One region of the Rossellomorea sp. ABR4_012 genome, then DNA from elsewhere that is predicted to be linked to it. Evidence: riboswitches for the same ligand, from Rfam matches in the RefSeq annotation. Region 1 holds a riboswitch; each other region holds the start of a gene.
The links. A riboswitch is a leader RNA that binds a small molecule or an ion and turns the genes downstream of it on or off. The one in region 1 is predicted to bind cobalamin.
Positions count from the first base shown of each region.

Region 2: it holds a riboswitch for cobalamin, as region 1 does, so the genes downstream of both, ACXAFV_RS21670 (acyl-CoA thioesterase) here and ACXAFV_RS19180 (ribonucleoside-diphosphate reductase subunit alpha) in region 1, are expected to answer to the same signal.
Region 3: it holds a riboswitch for cobalamin, as region 1 does, so the genes downstream of both, ACXAFV_RS03695 (ABC transporter substrate-binding protein) here and ACXAFV_RS19180 (ribonucleoside-diphosphate reductase subunit alpha) in region 1, are expected to answer to the same signal.
Region 4: it holds a riboswitch for cobalamin, as region 1 does, so the genes downstream of both, ACXAFV_RS14545 (helical backbone metal receptor) here and ACXAFV_RS19180 (ribonucleoside-diphosphate reductase subunit alpha) in region 1, are expected to answer to the same signal.

Region 1 covers NZ_JBSWVK010000005.1:211,976-215,820, forward strand. The annotation lists gene ACXAFV_RS19180 (ribonucleoside-diphosphate reductase subunit alpha) at 1-1,981, opposite strand, end outside; cobalamin riboswitch at 2,164-2,346, opposite strand; gene ACXAFV_RS19185 (SurA N-terminal domain-containing protein) at 2,859-3,623, shown strand.
Region 2 covers NZ_JBSWVK010000008.1:27,590-31,434, reverse strand. The annotation lists gene ACXAFV_RS21675 (flotillin family protein) at 96-1,631, opposite strand; cobalamin riboswitch at 1,817-2,012, shown strand; gene ACXAFV_RS21670 (acyl-CoA thioesterase) at 2,162-2,635, shown strand; gene ACXAFV_RS21665 (SLC13 family permease) at 2,696-3,845, opposite strand, start outside.
Region 3 covers NZ_JBSWVK010000001.1:740,874-744,718, reverse strand. The annotation lists gene ACXAFV_RS03705 (bifunctional adenosylcobinamide kinase/adenosylcobinamide-phosphate guanylyltransferase) at 1-366, opposite strand, end outside; gene ACXAFV_RS03700 (iron chelate uptake ABC transporter family permease subunit) at 511-615, opposite strand; gene ACXAFV_RS03695 (ABC transporter substrate-binding protein) at 746-1,732, opposite strand; cobalamin riboswitch at 1,867-2,052, opposite strand; gene ACXAFV_RS03690 (hypothetical protein) at 2,513-2,656, opposite strand; gene ACXAFV_RS03685 (helix-turn-helix domain-containing protein) at 2,840-3,766, shown strand; gene ACXAFV_RS03680 (hypothetical protein) at 3,825-3,845, opposite strand, start outside.
Region 4 covers NZ_JBSWVK010000003.1:297,030-300,874, reverse strand. The annotation lists gene ACXAFV_RS14550 (FecCD family ABC transporter permease) at 1-1,026, opposite strand, end outside; gene ACXAFV_RS14545 (helical backbone metal receptor) at 989-1,927, opposite strand; cobalamin riboswitch at 2,148-2,345, opposite strand; gene msrA (peptide-methionine (S)-S-oxide reductase MsrA) at 2,531-3,049, shown strand; gene ACXAFV_RS14535 (hypothetical protein) at 3,109-3,255, shown strand; gene ACXAFV_RS14530 (CvfB family protein) at 3,545-3,845, opposite strand, start outside.

The DNA of each region.
Region 1 (3,845 bases):
CTGTTACCGGGATCTTATAATCCTTTTTTTCTTCGGAATATAGCTGTCTGAATAAAGGATCGATACTCGCAGTGGATCCCGCTATGAGTGAGGTGGATGAGTTCGGTGCCACAGCCATCAAGTACCCGTTGCGAATACCATTGGATGCCACTTCCTTCCTCAATTGCTCCCAAAGCGGACCTTCATATCCCTTTTTATCGAAATAGTTCCCGTTATCCCAATCGGAGCCTTTAAAATATGGATAAGCCCCTTTCTCCTTCGCAAGATTGTTACTTGCCTCAATTGTATGATACGCAATCTCTTCATAGAGAGAATCACAGTACGCTGCTGCTTCATCGCTTTCCCATCTTAAACCCTTCAAGGCAAGTAAATGATGCCATCCAAACGTACCCAGTCCGATTCCTCTATACCTCTGATTTGTCAATTGTGCTTGGAGTACAGGTATATTATTAAGATCGATGACATTATCCAAAAGTCTTACGGCTATCTTGATCGTCCTAGCCAAAACTTTGTGCTGAACGGCCTTTGCAAGTGAAAGGGACGCGAGATTACACACTACATAATCACCTGGATGTTTATATGTGATGATTTTCCCGTCTTCAATCTTTTCTTCCTCTATATAAGTAGCGCTCATATTTTGAGTGATTTCCGTACATAGATTGCTGCAGTAAATCATCCCTTTATGAGAATTGGCATTTTGACGGTTTACAGTATCCCGATAGAACATAAAAGGTGTTCCCGTTTCCAGCTGCGAGATCATGATTCGTTTAAAAATATCAATAGCTGGCACTGTTTTTTTAGTGAGTCCCGGATGTTCCACACATTGACGGTACTTCTTCCTGAACGATCCATCCCCTTTTAGTTCATCGTAAAAATCTTCCAGAGAAAATCCCATGACTCTCCTCACTTCATGTGGATCAAACAAATGCCAGTCATCCCTTCTTTGAACGGCTTCCATAAATAAATCCGGAAGGCAGACACCTGTAAACAAATCATGAGTGCGCTGTCTTTCGTCTCCATTGTTCAACCGGACGTCCAGGAAGGAATGGATATCCTTATGCCAAACATCCAGGTAGACGGCAATTGCACCTTGTCGCTGACCGAGCTGGTCAACGGAGACAGCGGTATTATTTAATTGCTTCATCCACGGAATGACTCCCGAGCTCACACCTTTAAAGCCTTTGATGTCACTCCCCCTGCTCCGGACTTTTCCTAAATAGATGCCGAGCCCCCCTCCATTTTTACTCAAGGTCGACACATCCGTGTTGCTGTCAAAGATGCCCCTCAAATCATCATTCACTGTGTCAATAAAACAGCTTGAAAGCTGACCGTAGCTTTTACCTGCGTTCGCTAAAGTCGGTGTAGCAACGGTCATATACAGATTTGACAGGGCCCAGTATGCTTCTTTTATCAGTGAGAGCCGGCGATCCTTTTCTTCATCCATCAAGAGTGTCATTGCGATAATCATAAATCGCTCCTGTGGTAGTTCGTAAACTTTTCCGTCATGTGATTTCGTTAAATAACGCTCAGCAAGTGTAACGATTCCAATATAGGTAAACAGCTTGTCTTTAGAAGGGTTCAAAAGAGATTCCAACTGTTGGATTTCTTCCCTGGTGTACGCCTCCAGCAAGCGTGGATTATAGAGTTTTTTCTCAACAAGTTCTTGTAACAGGCTATAAAAATCACGATATGGGTTTGCGGGATCAAGCCTCCTGGACTGACTGCTGGAGAGATACAGTTTTTCCAAGTACAGACATGCAGCTGCATATGTCCATTGCGGTTCTTCTGCTGAAATTCTTTCGACAGCGGTCAGGATCATTTGATGAAAAAGCTGTTCCTCCGAGACCTCCTTTTTCACTTGAAGAAGTCCCTCAACTTTCTCTTCAAATCCATCCATGTTCAAGTCTGGAAATTCCGACTTTAGCTTCCTGCAAAGCTGCCAAGCAAGATCTAATGTTTTCTCTGTTTCAATCAGTGTCATTCCTTCATTCCTCCCGTATCTGTTCAATTCATTCGTACTATACAAGCTGCGGGAGAGGATACAAAAAAGCCCATCCTCTTAACTGGACGGGCTTAACTGAATAACGATGATATGATATAACAGACGTATGTATAGATATCTATTATTCTATCCTCGCACATCCTCCCAATTCCCGAAGAAGATCATACGTAATAAATACGGCAGGTCTCCTGACTCGTGCTTCATCCTACTTTAAGGCCTTCCCATCTTTATCAAGATAGTGGCAATTCCTTATTTCGTCATCACTTACAGTTGCGGGGACAGTTCTGGAATTTCACCAGATTCCCTATTAAGTCTTAATAGACACCATATTTATAGATTTAATCGAACTAATCAATATATAGTTATGAATCGCATACAAAACACAAAGTATTGTGTTCTCATTAATCATAATTTAATTTTCATTATTTTTCAAGCAAAATTCCTTCTCTACTTTAAATGCAGAATTATGAACAAATATGCTTATAATTATCTTTTTCTCCAAAAATCCACGAACACCACTGAATTGAGAGCATTAATCATCGGTAAAGGGAGATTTCAATGGTATTTGTCATTTGAGACCCAGAAGTATAGAACCTATAATCCTAATAGAAGGTTGTTTGACAGTATTCTTTGGTCCCCAATAATTGACGGGCTGCTTACACGGGATCTCCCATAGTAAGCAGCCTCTTTTTTTTGAATGAAAGGCTATTCTGAAGGAAAAAATAAGCGAACCTAGTGTTTCAGGGTGATTACAAAATGATTAAATGAGGCAAAAAGGTTTATTTATTCATAAGAATCATATACAATGCGCATTAAGTGATTTTTTTAAATCCCCTCTTTTGAAAGGAGAACTAACATGAAGAAGTTAATGAGTGCGTTACTGATTACAATAATGACGATTGCCTTAGCCGCTTGCGGAAATGGAGAAGAGGCAAAAAAGCAATCTGAAGATAAACCAAAAACAGAAGAGAAAAGTAAAGAACAACAAGATCAAGCAAAGCAAATGGAAGAAATGCAAAAGAAAATGGACAAACAAAAAGTGGACAAAGATAAAGTGGTTGCAGTGGTCAATGACGAGAAGCTGAAGGGTGAAGATTATAATAACATCCTTACTTCCTCTCAGATGCAGTTTCAGCAGATGGGACAAGACCCTACCAGCGAAAAAGCCGCTGAACAAATCAAAAAACAAACAATCGACAGTCTTGTAGGTCAGACCCTTCTCATGCAGCAAGCAGACAAAAAAGGGTATAAAGCAACTGATGAAGAAATCAACAAACAGCTTGACCAAGTGAAAAAGCAATACAAGAGTGATAAAGAATTCGAAAAAGCAATGAAAGAAGCCGGATTCTCGATGGATAAATTAAAAACTCAAGTTGCTGAAAACATTAAATATACTAACTACGTTGAAAAAGAGATTAAAGTGGAAGAAGTAACAGAAGAAGAAATGAAGAAATTCTATGACCAATTTGCCAGCCAGCAAGGCGAAGATCAGAAAGCGCCTAAGTTTGAGGAAGTGAAGCCTCAAATCAAGACTCAACTAGAACAGCAAAAGAAACAAGAAAAACTTGTACAGCACGTCGAAGAGCTAAAGAAAAACGCTAAGGTAGATGTGAAAATATAACTCATTTAAAAGGGGCTGGGACAAAAGTGTTTTAGCCTAAGTAAAAGCCGAACTAATTCGCCTACTAGCTGGCAAGTTAGTTTCGGCTTTTTAGTTTAAGTGTAGATTTAGATTTTAGCTCTTTCCATCGGTTGATTGGAGTGCAAGACGAAGACTCCTGCGGGAAGAGTAGCTTATGTGAGACCCCGCAGGCTTGCCGAGGAGGCTCACGGGCTACCCGCG
Region 2 (3,845 bases), on a different contig from region 1:
GCTTCTATTTGATAGGAAGCGTTGTTACATTGAATACCTTGTTTTGTAGTGATTCAAAAAAGGGCCACTCTTCAATTTGAAGAGTGACCCTAAGCTTAATTCAGATTTTGATTTTGATTTTCATTATCTTCATTTGTATCATCTTGCCTGTCAGGCTCAGATATGTTTTTTCCTGCTGCGCTTTCCCTTTCACCGGTTTGGGAAATGACAGGCTGATAGTGTCTTTCAGGTTTCCTGTCAGCGTATGACCGTAACAATTCACCCACATCGATCCCGGTCATTTCCTTCAATGGCTCCTGCATATCAAGCATTGTCCTTGTAATGCTCTTACCGAATGAAGGGACACCCTGCCCATTGCCTGAATCAATGATTTTCACAGAATCGATATTGTTTAACGGCTGTGCAATCTTTTCAGCAAATACAGGCAGCATTTCGATCAGTTTTTCAGTGATGATGACGTCCCCGTGCTTTTCCATTGCTTCAGCGAGCAGTTTACGTGCTTCCGCTTCTGCCTTACCACGCTCTCTGATGACATCCGCTTCAGCAGATCCTTCTTCCCTGCGGATCTTGGCTTTTGCTTCCCCATCGATTTCTGCTTTACGCGCTTCTGCTTCCGCTTTACGGGTCGTTTCATAATATTCTGCGTCTGCCTTCGTTTGACGCACTTTCGATTCTTCCGCTTCGAGTTTGACCGCTCGCTCGCGCTCAAGGAACTGGAGCGTCAATTCTTCTTCTTTTACTTCTTTTGCAAGCTTCGCTTTTTCAAGTTCATACGATTGCTCGGATTTCGCCCGGGCACGTTCTGTTTCTTCTTTAAATGCCGCATCCTTGATGTCCTTTTCCTTCTTGGATTCGGCAATGGAAATTTGACGCTTATACTCTTCTTCCTTCGCTTCCTGATCCGTCTGCGCGCGGTGAATCCGCGTTTCACGTTCAGTGTTTGCCTCGGCGATTTCTGCCTGCTTGCGTACTTCCGCGATACGCGGGCGTCCAAGGTTCTTTAAGTATCCATTTTCTTCATCGGCATCACGTATATCCGTCAAGCCGAGAGAAGTGATTTTGAAGCCCATCAGATCAAGCTGTTTCTGCGCAATCTCCGATACGTCGGCGTTGAACTTCTCCCGGTTGCTGTTGATGTCCTCGACGGTCATTTTTGATAAAATGGCCCGCAGATTACTTCCTAATACCTCAATAATTTCATCTTCAATTTCTTTTTGATCTTTACCAAGGAACTGCTCTGCATAATTGGCAATCCCGTTTAATGTATCAGCCACTTTGACCATCGCGACCGCATCAGCAACGATCGGGACCCCTCCGTTTGTGTAGACACGCGGAGTCGACAGCTTCAATTGGAAAGACGTAAGATTGACAGGTGTGCTGGTCTGGAATCGTCTCAGACGGTATCCTCCACCCCTGATGATCTTCATGGAACGTCCTTCCTGATCGGTAAAGATATTCGTTTCTTTCTCTGGATCCCCGAGTTTCGGACCCGTGATGATCAAGGCCTGATTGGACTTTGCCGTGCGGTAACGGAATCGCATCCAGAAATAATACCCGATTCCCGCAATTGCCGCTACAATCAATACAGGAATAAGGAACATAATGACACCAATGACAGTTAAAGAACCCATTCTTACATACCCCCTATTAATTTTTTGCAGTAATATTTTTTCTGCTATTAAACTGGTTATATGACTATCTACGGGAGAGGATCTGTAAAGGTTTCATAAAATTGGTAAAAAAGTCAGCAGGTTCTCTTTTTTCTGACAAAATGAATGTTAATGACGTCGAATATGGTAGAATAAAAGCGTTCACAATTTCATTATTGCTCATTGGTGAAGAGGATGTCAGTAGACCCTCTTCTTAAAAGGGAAGCTGGTGAGAATCCAGCGCGGTCCCGCCACTGTAAGGCTGAGATTTCTTATGAAGCCCACTGTTTCGTCTTCGGAACGGGAAGGGATAAGAAGTTGACGAAGCCGAGCCAGGAGACCTGCCAATCGGGAAGAACACAGAGTTCCTACGGGAGATAGGAGGGTGTTGCGCTTTATGGAACGACAAACGAGATTTCAATGGATCCCGATCGTTCGATTGGAATAGCTGCATCTTCTTTCAAAAAGGAGATGCATTTTTAATTTCAAGACTTATGGGGAGATGAAAAAAGATGGAGCAAGCTTATCCAGTTGAACGTTCACGCACGATCCAAACAAAATTGGTGCTGCCGCCGGACACGAACCACATGCAAACGATCTTTGGAGGAAAGGTATTGGCTTTCATTGATGAAATTGCGGCACTGTCAGCCATGAAGCATTCCAGTTCCGTGGTGGTCACGGCTTCGATCGATTCGGTTGATTTCCTTTCTTCTGCAACTGTCGGAGACGCGCTGAGCCTCGAAGCGATTGTGACTTCTACAGGAAGGACGTCAATGGAGGTTTATGTAAAAGTGTACTCTACCAATCTATTGACTGGTATCAAGACGTTGACGACAGAATCATTCCTTACCATGGTTGCAGTGGATGAAGACGGGAAGCCAAAGCCTGTACCGAAAGTGATTCCTGAAACGGAGGAGGAAAAAAGATTATTTAACACCGCGGTTCTGCGTAAGGAGCATAGGAAGAATCGGGCTTTGATTAAATAGGGATGGGGTATGAACAGACATCTGTTCATACCCTCTTTAACATCTTGATTGGTATCAGCCTTACCAATAAAGAAATACAGAGCATAAGATGACGGCTATCCATGCAATGGATGCAACCAGCCCTACTCGTAGCAGGTCCTTATCTGTAAAATAGCCATATGAGAAGCTAATCAAGTGTACAGGTGACTGGGTAACAAGGAAAAATCCAGGTACGCATGCAAGAAATACCGGCATTGCAATATGCATAGGTGATAAATCCGGAATCGTATGTCCAATCGTCACACTTAGGGGGAGCATGATTGTCAAAAAACCTAAGATATTCACGAATACGACTCGAATGACACTCGTGCATATAATTAAGACAAGTATGACAACCCAAGGTGGATGACCCGAAAGGATACCATTTAATCCAGCTGCCATCCAATCAATCGTATCTGTTCTAATTAACATCCCTGATACCATCAATGTAGAAGCGAAAAAGAGCATCAAATCCCAATCTATTGACTTTCTAGCTTCATCCCAATCCCATACCCCCACAAAAGGGAACACGGTAAAGCAAGCACCCATTAGGCCGACTTGAGGAATTGAGTACCCATGTACAGGCTGTGCAATCCATAAAATCAAGGTTCCCGCGATTATACACATAATTTTCTTTTCATTGATGCTCACTGGCCCCAACTCATCAATCTTCCCCTCAATTAACGTTAATAACAGCTTACGGTCTATTTTTTCTGGAGGAAAAACAATTAAAAATATTCCCCATAGGATCACAATAAACAGAAAAACAGGAATCCCAAATAGTTCAAACCACTTTAAGTAGTTCAGAGTGGGAGAAACTTCACTCATGATCCCGAAAGCATAAATAGTAGAACTGGCTCCAGTGGCAACAAAGGCACCTGAAATCGCAGCTAGATAGGCAACTCCTATGAACAGGGATTTGCCTAAATAACCGACATCCCCTATTTTTCTTAAACTTTTCATCAAACTATCCAGAACAGAGGACAATAAGCTCCCTTTCCCTACATTAGATGGGATAAGGACAGACAATACAACCATGAGTAAAAAAGAGATGAAAATCAATGCCTTCCCGGAACCCCTGGAGAGTTTTAACATATAGAGGGAAACCCTGCCCGCAAGACCTGTATTAATAAATGCCGTTGAGATAATAAACGTTGAAAACAAGAGCCAAACGATACCCGAACTAAAATAA
Region 3 (3,845 bases), on a different contig from region 1:
CTTAACATCCTGAACGATCTTTTCAGCCAACTTTCGTTCATTAATAGATTCAGTTGAAAACATTTCATTGGTCAGCAAAGTCGTGACACAATCAAGTAATACGATATCTTTAGAGGAGAATTTATCAGACAGGGAACCAACATTCACCGGGCATTCCCAAGTCATCCAACTATGCTCCGATTTTCTTCTGTCCTCCTGATGCCTTCTTATCCGTTGACTCATTTCACCATCTACCGCCCTGCCACAGGCAATATAATGCAGGTCTGCTTCAGGCACAGCAGATATATAGGATTCTGCCCTGCTTTCTGCGAAAGAGCTCTTTCCGCTCCGCACTCCTCCACATATAAAAATAATTTCTGCCGTCATTTGCTTATCCCTCCATCTGCACCTTACATGTTCAGCTTATATCTTCCGAGAAAAGGTTTTCATAAATGAAAGAACAGAGTCATCACCGCGCCGACTGAACACCTGTTGAAATTCCCATAATATAAGCATCAGCTAACGGACCCTCTATAAACCTTGAAAAGCGGCTCCCGCAATTGCGAGAGACGCTCCAACAAGAAATGCCAACAGCACTCGGTGCAGCTTGAATCTATTCACGATATTGATATACATTTGATCCACAGTGCAGGACAGGGTAACGGAAAATCGTTGCACCGAGGAGCGAAAGAATACCAGTAACCGGGACTCGCGCCAACTCCAATACCTATCAGCAATGAAAATTGCATACTAAACTATTACAATCTTATTTGAATAAATCCGGATACACCGCTTTTGCTAGTTCCTCTACGCCTTGTACCAACCTAGGGCCGGTTCTCGTTACCAAATCTGAATGAACGTCATATACTTGTTCATTCTTGATGGCAGGCACGCCCTCCCATCCTTCTCTGCTTAACACTAATTCTTTCGGGTTTTCTGTGTAATACCCATAAGTAGTGACAATGACATCAGGATTCAGAGCGATGATGGCCTCTTCATTCATTTTCACCCAGCCTTCTTGTTCTGCAGCTGCATTATCAGCATTAATCAACGTAAGCATTTCATCCATGAAGGTATTACGTCCAGGAGTGTAAATCTCTGGTGCAGGAGACACTTCTACAAAAACGCTCTTTTTCTCTTCTTTTGAAACTTCAGCTGCTTTCTCTTTCACTGCCTGAAGATCATCTTTCATTTTCCTAATGGTTTCTTCGGCCTGTTTATGGGCGCCTGTAGCCTTGCCGATCATTTCAACCGTAACGTACACTTCTTCGAAACTTTTCGCGTCATGTACGACCAGAACAGTGATACCAGCGTCCCTTATCTGCTGGAGAGCCTCCGTCGCTGATCCCATTACCGAACCATGGGCGAGTACCAGATCAGGTGATAGGGAAAGAATCTTTTCAACATTGAGCTCCATACCGCCGATCTTCTCTTTTTCAGCCGCTTCAGGAGGATAGTTATCAAAATCAGATACTCCAACAACTTTATCACTCAGCCCTAATTCGAAAGCAATTTCGGTGTTACTAGGGATAAGGGATACAATCTTTTCAGGTTCTTCTTCAATCGTTACCTCATTATCTACAGCATCCTTAATGGTTACAGGAAAAGCTGCCGTTTCCTGATTTTCAGCTTGTTCCTGCTCTGCTGAATCTCCTCCAGCATTTCCTTTATCTGTGTTCCCATCATTTCCGCAGCCGGCAATGACGCCGATAGAAAGCAGCAGTGCAAGAAATAGTAAGTTAATCTTCTTCACGTTAGTTTCTCCCCTTTTTTCATCTTAAAATAAAAAAACATCTCTTCCTGAAGAAAGAGATGACGTGTAAAAGGCATATTTTTGATGTAAACTCAAAATTCATGCGATTTACACCTTCCCTATCCTCGTAGGCTTTTGGTGCACGTTAACAGGCAGGTCTCCTGGCTTATGGTCATTGCCCGCTGTTCCTTCCCATACAAATGTACAGTGGTATTAACAGCAGGCTCCCAAATTACAGTGGCGGGACCGCGTTGGAATTTCACCAACTTCCCTTTAAAGACTTCAGTTCGACTAAAGTCACCTGTTTCCGACAATATGTATTAAATTTTCCGCTAGCTAGATTATACACAAGAAAGGTTGTGAGGGGAATCATTTTCCATCTCTCTTTCTCTTTTTGCATTAATAGATTTTAACATTCCCCCTTTGTTTATCTAATTATTTACAGTTCAAATATATAACCATATTTTTCTAAAATTTATTCTTCAACAGACAAGGTAAGAAATGTTTTTTATCTTGTGTGGGGGATCTAAAATCCCAAGTGTATAGCAGCAGAAAAGCAGATACAATGACAACCATCGGTCTGTTCCTTCCACACGTTCACCCCTCAATCTACTTATTACACGCAAGCAACCTCATAGAGGACAAAAATGGACCGGGTGACGTTGTACCAATAATTCCGCGCCTTTACTCTTCAGTGGGACAGGGACACTGTCCCACCTTTCCAGCCGAAAAAAATCCACCCTGCAAATGTAGAAAATACTCTACTGCAGGATGGATATATTAATGCATAGGCCCAATATCTCTCTCATCCGAAAAGGGAACAATATCAGGCAGGTGAGACCCGGCTTTTTCAATTGGAATGCCATTGAACATCCCTATGCTGATTGTCAGTAATAAGATAAGTTTTATAATTTTTGTTTTCATCCTTTGTTCCTCCTAAATATTCCTAATCTTCCACTACTATAGCAGAGTGTCTAATTTCCTGTTTTCACCTTAATGGATGATAAGTGTACAGAAACTAGTAATATAGTCTTTATTCGTTAAGGATTTTAGGATATTATAAAAATACTTATATTAATTGGAAGTTTCAGGGAGGTATAGCGCACAATGGATGAGTTTCGAATGAGCCTTGGAGAGAAGATTCAATTATTGCGCAAGAAGTCTTTTTTATCTCAAAAAGACCTTGGGGAAGGGATTTGTTCACAGGCTTTCATCAGCCAGATCGAGCAAGGGAAAATTGCCGTTTCAGCAGAAGTTCTCTATCAATTATCCGTTAAGCTTGGCGTGGATACAAATTACTTCTTTGAACAAACAGACACACAGAGAAAAGACTATATAGAAGATGTCATCATGCTTGCAAGAGGATACATCCATAGCCGGGATTACGAGACACTTGACGGGCTGATCAAAACAGAGGAAAACAGCCCATTGTTAAAACAAAAAAGATACCGGCAATTCATCATCTGGAATAAATCCATCATCGCCCTCCACGTAGAAAAAGATTCGCAGAAGGCACTAAAGCTTGCAGAAGAAGCACTAAACCTAAAAGAGACGTCTTCCCATACATACTCCCTGAGGGAAATCGAAATATTGATCACGAAAGGGAATATATTAATTGAATTAAACAGGATCAAGCAGGCCATTACGACATTTGAAACGGCGAAGATGCATATCCATTCGACCATCCATACGTATTCTCACACCATATATATACGATTGTTTTACAACTTGGCGAGGGCATACTATACGAATGAACAATATGAAGATTCACAGAGGACAACCGTCCAGGGGATCTCCTATTGCAAACAGCAGAAATCCACTTACGGGCTCGGTGAATTGTATTATCAAAAGGCGATGTGTATGGAGAAACTCGGGAAGTTCCAGCTCGCGGCTGAGAACTATTTAATCGCTAAATTCATTTTCAAGTTGAATAAAGATGATCATTTATGTGAAAAAGCCCACAGTTCGTTCGAGGACCTGCATCAAGAACATGAAGGGCTGAATCATGAGCACGATCTTTTCTCCCTGCTTTAAGCCTGGCTGGCTCATATGAAAAAGGAGAATCTTCGAAGAAGATTCTCCTTTTGTTGAATCAAGCCCAGGAAGCTTTACC
Region 4 (3,845 bases), on a different contig from region 1:
ATAGGCAAAAATCGGAGCTCCGATCAATGCTGTGATCACTCCGATTGGCAATTCAGACGGACTAATCACTGTACGCGAAATCAAGTCAGCAATAACTAGAAACGCCCCGCCTGTAATAACCGAAAGCGGTAGTACATGCTGATGGTCATATCCAATGATCCTTCTGATAAAGTGAGGGATCACCAGCCCTACAAAACCGATGGTACCTGATACTGCAACCGCCGCCCCGGTCAATGTGCTTCCTGCAATCAGAACCATATATTTTCTCTTCTGAACGGAGATTCCTATATGGCGGGCCTGCTCTTCCCCGAAGCTCATGCCGTTCAATTCCTTGGCATTAAACATAAGAAGGAGCGTCCCGGCAACAAAAAAAGGAAATACAATAAAAATATAATCCCAGCCCCTCATGGATACACTGCCTAGCAGCCAGCCGATAATCTGCCTTAACTCCTCACCAGAAAGAGCGATCATAAGAGAGATGACGGATCCTAGAAACGAGCTGAAAATGATCCCTGTCAGTATGATCGTTTCCACTTTCATCGTGCGGTCGACCTTCCTTGCAAACGTCAACACAAGGAATACGGTAAGCAATGAACCAAAGATACTGATGACTGGCAGTGTGAACAGGCCTAAAAACGGCAGACTTATATTGAAAAACAGAGTGACAACTGCACCGACCGATGCTCCAGAGGACATCCCCAGAGTATACGGGTCGGCAAGAGGGTTTCTTAATAAACCTTGAAAGGAAGCTCCCGCTATCGCTAAGGAGCTCCCAACTAGTAAAGCCAATAAAACACGGGGTAAACGAATGGAAAATACAATGTTTGAATGCATGGGGTCGACAGCCCCCGCTGAGCCGTTCCCAAACATTTCGGCACTGATGATCTTAAGGATATCAATGATGGGAACCTTTACAGTTCCTATCGATATCCCGATCAATAAAGATAGGATAAGAATACTCAATGCCAGCAGATAAATGATCCATATTCTATTCTGTAAATATCTCCGGATAAACAGACTTGGCAATTTCCTCTACTCCTTCTACCAATCTAGGACCAGTACGGGTCACTAGATCAGGATTTACATCATAAACATGTTCATTGTTCACTGCATTGATACCCTGCCAGCCATCCCGGGTCATGACCTGTTCGTTATCACCGTATGTGGTAATAATGACATCAGGATTCGCTGCGATGACCTCCTCTTGATTGACGGCGATCCATCCTTCCTGATCTTTCAAAGCATTTTCTGCATTAATCAATTCAAGCATCTCATTAATAAAGGTATTGTTTCCTGTTGAGTAAATGTCCGGTGCAGGAGCCACTTCCACGTACACCTTCTTCTGCTGCTCAACTTCTTCTGCTTTTGATTTAAGTTCTTGAAGATCTTTTTTCATAGAAGATACAAGCTTTTCCGCTTCCTTTGTCGTTCCGGTCAGCTTACCAATATTCTCTATGATTGTGTATACTTCATTTATTTTCTGTGTATCCCTGACCACGAATACGTTGATTCCTGAGTCACGTAATTGATTTAATCCTTCTTTCGCACTCACTGCCGTAGACTCATGTGCAAGCACAAGCTCTGGATTGAGGCTGATGATTTTCTCAACATTGAATTCCATTCCTCCAATTTTCTCTTTTGCAGCAGCTTCTTCGGGATAGTTATCGAAATCTGTCACTCCCACGACATTTTCACCAAGACCCAGTTCAAATAGTATTTCCGTATTACTGGGAATTAACGAAATGATTCGTTCGGGTTTGGATTCCAACGTGATTTCATCACCTAAAGCATCTTTCACTTGAATGGACTGGTCAACAGATTTCTCTTCAGTACCTTCCCCTGCCTTTTGATTCTCAGGCTCATTTCCACAAGCAGCCAATAATACAGACAGCATTAAAATAATTATCAAACTACTGATTTTTTTCATTGTTTCTCTCCTTCTTCCCTCATCATTTAAACCGCTTTCAGAATGATCGCTGCGCTCTTTCCCTTACCTGAATGTTTGAGGAGTTGAACATGCATCGATCAAACCCTACTTAGAGACAAATAAAAAAACATCCCCGAAAAGGCGATGCTGTGTAATATGCAATTAGGACCATTATGTAAATGCCATGCATGCATGTTACACCTTCCTATCCGCGTAGTACCAGTGTCAAAGATGTCAGGCAGGTCTCCTGGCTCATGGTCATTGCTTGCTGCACCTTCCCGTACATATGTACAGTGGTTCATTGCAGCTTGCTCCCATTTACAGTGGCGGGACCGCGTTGGAGTTGCACCAACTTCCCTTTTAAGAAGCGCTGGAATATGAAAACATACTCCGCTTCACCCGATCATTCAACTATGTAATTTTCCGTTCACATGAATTATACAGGAGCTTTTATGTCCGGTAAATATTTTTTTGTATTAGTGTCACAGTTTTTTTGATTGTCAAACACGATGTGAAAGTGATAAAATTTGTTCAATCTAAAATATCTTTACTACATTACAGCAGCAAATAGTTGCAGGAGGTTTGTTTGGAATGAAGAAAGAAATCGAACGTGCTACTTTTGCCGGTGGCTGTTTCTGGTGCATGGTAAAACCTTTTGATGAATTACCCGGAATCATTGATGTAGTGTCTGGTTATTCAGGCGGACACGTTGAAAATCCCACATATAAAGAAATAAAAGAAGGACAAACCGGACATTATGAAGTGGTTCAAATCACATTTGACCCTTCCGTATTCCCATATCGGGATCTATTGGACCTATACTGGCCCCAAATCGACCCAACTGATGACGGCGGGCAATTTCATGACCGCGGGGATCAGTATCGCACCGCCATCTTTTATCATAATGATGAACAAAGATGTGCGGCAGAAGAATCCAAACAAAGAATTACAGACAGCGGACGATTCACAAAGCCGATCGTGACAAAGATCCTGCCTGCAGCACCTTTCTACCCTGCTGAAGATTATCACCAAAAGTTTTATAAAAAAAATCCTGAAGAGTATAAAGCTGACCGCAAAGTATCCGGCAGGGATGAATTCATCAGTAATCACTGGGAGTCATAGCCTGCGCATGAAAGTCTCCCCTTTCTCACAAACTAGATGTGAAGAAAGGGGGTTTTTTGATGAAAAAACAAAATCAAGACAAGGAACAAGTAATCGGATTCGAAGGGCCAGGAAAGGCAGTCAATTTTTTCGATCCCTACCCTGATGAAGACAAAGTGAATTACAAAAATGCAGAGCAAGGTGAGGAAAAAAAAGACAGAGAGTAAATAGGTCGAGCCCAAAACGAATAGTATGATAACTTTTGTATAAGTTAAGAAGAAGGAACCGGGGAAATCCTCCACCAAGAAAAGCCATCAATCGCTAGATTTTCTCGGTTCTGTTACATTTTTTCATATCCCATGTGCTGTCATTCAGCCTTAGCAAGCCTCCGCTTTTAACTCAAACCTTCCTATGTCCCCCCAACCGAATCATTTACTAAAGCCCAATCTTTTTTATAGGAAATCATTTATACAATCAAAAAAAGGAGGCGAATAATTCCGCGCTCCTTTTTACTTTCTACTTCTTCAAATACGTCCAGCCTTCTTCTTGATATACTTTGTTTTCTTTCATCAGTTTCCCGACCGCACGTTTAAAGGAAGCCTTGCTCATATTGAAGCGTTCCTTTATTTCATCCGGCTGACTCTTGTCCCAGAACGGAATCGCGCCATTCCGTTGATGAAGGTACGCCAGTATCACACCTGCATCATCATGCATCTTATCTTGTTTGAGCGGGAGGAATGAGACGTTCAGGTTTCCATCATCCTTTACATCGATGACTCTTCCTTCAACCAACTCTCCCAGTCTCGGCTCTTGCTTC